2 linked regions of the Arachidicoccus terrestris genome follow. The protein of the gene in region 2 binds, or shares a complex with, the protein of the main gene of each other region. Links are inferred from orthologs where the notes say so. Each region holds a gene or a part of one and is shown on either strand. Other genes may lie near its edges.

Evidence for each region.
Region 1: the proteins of lpdA (region 2) and K9M52_RS12370 are in contact, whole or in part, in a crystal structure (PDB 1EBD), measured with the Geobacillus stearothermophilus proteins. The link is inferred for Arachidicoccus terrestris from one-to-one orthologs. Residues at the interface, in WP_049624544.1 of Geobacillus stearothermophilus: Pro340, Ser341, Asp344, Tyr345, Arg403, Asp406, Val408, Glu431, Ala432, Gly433, Asp438; in WP_033016211.1 of Geobacillus stearothermophilus: Ile130, Ala131, Met132, Pro133, Arg136, Arg140, Glu141, Asn155, Arg157.

What each region holds. Positions count from the first base shown.
Region 1 is NZ_CP083387.1:3,187,404-3,190,241, forward strand. It holds K9M52_RS12370 (pyruvate dehydrogenase complex dihydrolipoamide acetyltransferase), read right to left. Parts: upstream 2,341-2,838; coding sequence 661-2,340; downstream 1-660. Other genes in the region: K9M52_RS12365 (TSUP family transporter), read left to right, coding at 1-381; infA (translation initiation factor IF-1), read left to right, coding at 2,782-2,838.
Region 2 is NZ_CP083387.1:570,226-573,404, reverse strand. Bases 162-3,078 are described here. They hold lpdA (dihydrolipoyl dehydrogenase), read left to right. Parts: upstream 162-873; coding sequence 874-2,283; downstream 2,284-3,078. Other genes in these bases: K9M52_RS02230 (TIGR01777 family oxidoreductase), read left to right, coding at 162-771. Also shown: more of K9M52_RS02230, read left to right, coding at 1-161; K9M52_RS02220 (GNAT family N-acetyltransferase), read left to right, coding at 3,085-3,179. UniProt on the Escherichia coli protein: Lipoamide dehydrogenase is a component of the glycine cleavage system as well as of the alpha-ketoacid dehydrogenase complexes.

The DNA.
Region 1 (2,838 bases), 2.6 Mb from region 2 along the record:
CTAAGATTACAAAGGCACCGCAAGATTGTCAATGTGCGCCCGGTCGCTTTTGTTGGTGGGTTTCTGGATGCCTTTGGCGGCGGATGGGGGCCATTAGTTACCAGTACGCTGATTTCCGGCGGAAGGGACCCGCTCTATACTATCGGGTCTTCTACCTTCACCAAATTCTTTACCTCAATCGGAAGTACAGCAACTTTTATCATCGTATTCGGGCAGATGCATTTTCAGGTGATCGCCGGCCTGATCTTCGGCGGCATGCTGGCCGCGCCGTTTGCAGCCCGTCTTTCCGGTAGACTGCCGATCAAAACCATGTATATTTGCGTGGGTATTTTAGTGATCCTTTGTTCACTGAGAGTGCTTTGGGGTGTTTTTATGCCCTAGGTTTGAAGCAGGTCCGTTTAATTAATCCTGGACTTGATGTCTGGATACCTCACATTAGGAAAAGCAGTATTTTTAGTGTATTCCATGTTCTGATGTCGTTCGACTGATCAGGATGCAATACGCTGCGTCGCACCCGTATTGCCTTTAGGTCAGTCAAAAGAGGGCGAAAAAATGAAAATCCCTTCTCGCTGTTTGTGGCGGAAGGGATTTCGCTTACTCTTGAACTTGGGATGCTATAATAATATGCATCCTTTTGTATCTTTTTGAGAGTGGTGTTTTTTAGAGCAACATTCTCAATGGTTCTTCTAATAGTTCCTTCAGGGTCTGCAGGAAGGCAGATCCGGAAGCGCCGTCGACCACGCGGTGGTCGCAACTCAGGGTGACTTTCATAATATTGCCTACCACAATCTGGCCATCTTTAACGATCGGTTCTTGGGAGATACCACCCACAGCCAGAATACAAGAATCCGGCGAGTTAATAATACCGGTAAACTGGTCGATGCCAAACATTCCCAGGTTGCTTACAGTGAAAGTGTTGCCTTCCCAATCAGAAGGTTGCAGCTTTTTGTCTTTTGCCTTCTTTGCGAAGGTCTTCACTTCCTGAGAGATCACTGTCAGGGGCTTGGTATCTGCAAAACGAACAACAGGTACCAGCAGGCCGTCTTCCACAGCGACAGCGACACCGATATTAACATGATGATTGATACGGATCTTGTCGCCCAACCAGCTGCTATTGACGGCCGGGTGTTTTTTCAGAGCGACAGCAACGGCTTTTATAACGAGGTCATTGAAACTGATCTTGGGTTGCCCTTCTTTGTTCAGTTTAGGGCGGACGGCAACCGCGGCATCCATATTGATCGCCATGGTCAGATAGAAATGCGGCGCAGAATATTTGCTTTCTGCCAGACGGCGGGCGATGGTTTTACGCATCTGGGAAACCGGAACCTCTTCAAAAGATACTTGTCCGGCAGGAACCTGCGGCTGTTGTGCAGCGCCTGCGGTGGCAGTAGCAACTGCAGGTACTGCCTCAGGTGTATAGTTTTCAATATCGCTTCTGACGATTCTGCCATTATCACCGGATCCTTTTACATATTTTAAGTCAACGCCTTTCTCTTCTGCCAGCTTTTTAGCCAGCGGAGAAGCAAAAATGCGCCCTTCGTTCACAACAGCCTGTTGTGCCGGGGCGGCTGTGGGAGCAGCAGAGGACTGAGCAGCAGGCGCGGCTGTTTGCTCAGCAGGGGCCGCTTCCGCTTTTGGTTGTTCTGCTGGTGTAGGGGCTCCACCTTCGCCTGCTTTGGATGCCTTTACAATCGCCTCGACATCTACATTGTCACCACCAATGATGGCTAACAGATGATTAACTTCTATTTTATCTCCTGCAGGAGCGCCCTGATATAATAATTTACCATCCTTGTAGCTTTCCAGCTCCATGGTGGCTTTATCCGTCTCTATTTCAGCAAGTACGTCACCTTTCTTAACGTCATCACCGACATTTTTTTGCCATGAAGCAATCACACCTTCCGTCATAGTATCACTTAGGCGCGGCATGAGCACTACTTCTTCCATATTGGCCAGATCCAGGGTAGCCGCCGGTGCTGCCGGCTCGCCAGTACTGGCTTGCTGTTTTTGTTCCGTAGCGGGGGCTTCTGTTTTAGGTGCTTCAGCGGGCGCTGCTTCAGCCGGAGCCGGGCCGCCACCGATCAAACCACTGATATCTTCCCCCTCTTTCCCTATAATGGCCAGTAAATCATCTACTTGCAATTTGCTGCCATCTCCGCCGCCTACATGTAACAAGGTGCCTTCTTTATAGCTTTCCAGTTCCATTGTGGCCTTATCTGTTTCAATTTCAGCCAACAAGTCGCCTTTTTTAACAGGGTCACCCACTTTTTTATGCCAGGCGGCAATAACTCCTTCTGTCATGGTGTCGCTTAATCGCGGCATTTTAATCACTTCGGCCATAATGGTATCATTTTTCAATTGCGCAGATGGATTCCTGCACGTCTTTTTGCTTAATAATGAGGGCGTGAAATTACATCAAAAAGATGTAGATGCGAAACGCCCGGGCAAAATTAATTGGTTAAATCGAAAAATAGGGTGTTTAAAGGTGATTTTATCTAACTGCCAACACTCGGGGTTCTGTCTCCTTTTTGATAAGCAGGCAGAAGGCGTATAATGGAAGAGCGGAGACTAAAATGCCCCGGCTAATCCTGCTTTTTGTGCAGAACCCGTCCAATCTTAAACAATCTCTTAAAAAATAATCTTAAATTCGCTTTAATATTTGCAAATTATGATCTAAATTTGCGGTTGAATTTCAAGAACTTGCGCAGGGTATAAATATTTTGAGGAATTAATTTTTATTATTCCGCCTATTAATTGTATCTTTGCGCTCCCAAAAATAGTATGGCGAAACAACCACTTATAAAACAGGATGGAGTAATACTCGAAGCGCTAAGCAAT
Region 2 (3,179 bases):
ACTGCCGGAATCGTTTCTGCGCTGGAAAATGCGGAACTGGTTGTGAATCTGGCTGGTAAATCGGTCGACTGCCGGTACACGGAGAAAAATAAAGCGCGGGTTTTTTCCTCCCGTCTTGAGACCACCCGGACATTAGGGGAGGCGATTTTGGCCTGCCAAAACCCACCTAAGCTCTGGATCAATAGCAGTACGGCGACTATCTACCGTCATGCTGAAGACCGGAAAATGACCGAGAAGGATGGAGAAATCGGCACAGGGTTTTCGGTAGAAGTGGGTAAGGCCTGGGAAAAGGCTTTTTTTAGCTTTCAGCTGCCGGCTACCCGACAGGCAGCACTCAGGATTGCTATTGTGCTGGGAACGGACGGCGGCGCACTGGCGCCTTATGTAAGAATGGCCAGATTTGGTGTTGGCGGGCCGCAGGGTAATGGCCGGGAAATGTTCAGCTGGATACATATCGATGATGTGGTGCGTATTGTCCGCTTTCTGGAACAGCGCCAGTTGTCGGGTGTGTTTAACACGGCTGCTCCCCATGCGGTTGACAATAAAACATTGATGCGATTATTGCGTCAACAGGTTAAAATGCCTATCGGATTACCAATTCCGGCACCCTTGCTCCGGTTAGGGGCAGGTATTATCGGTACCTCCAGCGAGCTATTGCTGAAAAGCAGGTGGGTGTACCCGGAACACCTGTTAAAAAATGGTTTTACCTTCCTTTATTCTAATCTGGAGGATGCGCTGGCCGAATTGCTCGGGAAGGACCGGAAAGGGTAGTCGCTATACCGGCATTAAATTGGCTGGTTTTTAGCCTACAGAATGGGCAAAATGCCTTATTTTCGCGGTTGTATTTTAATAAATTAAACATAATCAAATTCTATGGCATACGACGTAATAGTGATCGGAAGCGGTCCTGGCGGTTATCCGGCAGCTATCCGCGCTTCTCAGCTGGGATTAAAAGTGGCAATTATCGAAAAAGAACTGCTGGGTGGCATCTGCCTGAATTGGGGTTGTATCCCGACAAAAGCACTTTTAAAAAGTGCCCAAGTGAATAATTATTTTCAACATGCTGATGCTTATGGACTTAAAGCGGAGAAAATTGAAGCGGACTTTGCAGCTATCATTAAGCGCAGCCGTGGCGTGGCGGACAAAATGTCCAAAGGTGTCCAGTTTTTGATGAAAAAATATAAGATTGACGTGGTGATGGGTACGGCTACCCTGAAATCCAAATCTCAGATTGAAGTGGTTGCTGCCGATGGCAGCAAGCAGACGCTGGATGCCGGTAATATTATTATCGCAACCGGGGGAAGGAGCAGAGTCCTGCCCAGTATTCCCCAGGACGGCAAAAAGATCATTGGTTACAGGGAAGCCCTGGTCCTTTCAGAGCAGCCAAAATCTATGGTGATCGTTGGTAGCGGCGCGATCGGAACTGAATTTGCCTATTTCTACAACAGCATCGGCACAAAAGTGACGATCGTTGAATTTGCCGACAGAGTGGTTCCTGTTGAAGATGCCGATGTGTCTAAGGAGCTGGAAAAACAATTTAAGAAACAAGGTATCGAGATCTATACCAGCGCGAGTGTTGAAAGCGTAGATACCTCAGGTGCCGGAACTGTTTCTACGGTTAAGAAAAAAGACGGATCCACTTTTACAATTGAGGCGGACATCGTACTCAGCGCGGCAGGTGTCGTTGCCAATGTTGAAAATATAGGGCTGGAAACCTTGGGTGTTACCGTTGAAAAAGGTAAGATTGTTGTTGATAAATATCAACAGACAAATGTACCGGGTGTATATGCCATCGGCGACTGCACGCCTCATCAGGCGCTCGCTCATAAAGCCGGCAAAGAAGGTATCAATGCTGCGGAGCATATCGGTTTTGTCAATAAGAAACTGGAACACCAGCCGGAGGGTATTGATTACGGTAATGTGCCGGGATGTACTTACTGCCAGCCGGAAATTTCTTCTGTCGGGATGACTGAAGCACAGGCAAAGGAAGCGGGTTATGAACTGAAGGTAGGTAAGTTCCCGTTCATCGCTTCTGGTAAAGCTGCGGCTGCCGGCGCGACTGAAGGTTTTGTAAAAGTCATTTACGATGCCAAATATGGTGAACTGCTCGGCGCACACATGATCGGTATGAATGTTACCGATATGATTGCCGAGGCAGTGGTAGCCCGTAAACTGGAAACCACGGCCCATGAGATCTTAAATGCAATCCATCCTCACCCAACCATGAGCGAAGGCTTTAAAGAAGCTACAGCGGTAGCTTATGGAGAGCAGACCGATCTTTGATCTCTAGCGAGAATAATGAATAGTGATTAGCTTGGAGTGGTTATACGCTGCGAAGTAAAGTCACATACATCATAGGCCCCGGGGAATCAAAACTGATTTTTCGGGGCTTGTTATGTTTGGCGGAGTTGAGATTAAAAACGCCAGCATTCCAAATGGGGCGGTTCCTTAGATTCCCGGAAGTTTATACCTCACCCTAAAAACCCTTTAATTGACAAGTTTTTTCTTCATATAGGCTGGGTTAGATGAATTAGGGTCTGACGTCAGAAATACCACGAAATATATACGATATTATGCGCCGAACAAATCTGTATCTTTTGTAGAAGGAGCTGTTTTCAACACGATAGTGTCGGTGCCAGATTTTTCAATGATGAACGAGGTGGAACTTTTGATGACAAGATAAATGACAGGATAAATGACAAGATAAATGATACTGTAAACGATATGGTAAATGATACTGTAAAACGGAAGTTTAGTCATATAATCCTGTCAGTGTACTTGAGTCCTTGCATCAAGACTGGAAAATTAGTTTTTTTAATTAGCGTCAGCAGAATTACGATTATCCGAGATATAAAGCTGCTGTCTCATTTGGTATTCTATAAAGGAGCCAGTAAAACAGGTGGGTATTTCCTGGATGATGCGATTAAAACAAGATTGGACAATGTCGAGCGTGATTAAATAGATGTGGCAATAATGTATTAATAAAAAAAATAATATTTACGTCTTGATTGGTTTTTCAGGAATAGTCGCGAACTTATTTTATTTTGCACGCTATCCAACATATAGATGACAGAACCATAAAGTATGGAAAATGTACAAATTCAACCAGTGTCCATAACAGAATTAGCGCTGTTGAGAGAAATCGGCATTGCGACTTTTACAGAAACCTTCGGGCCTCA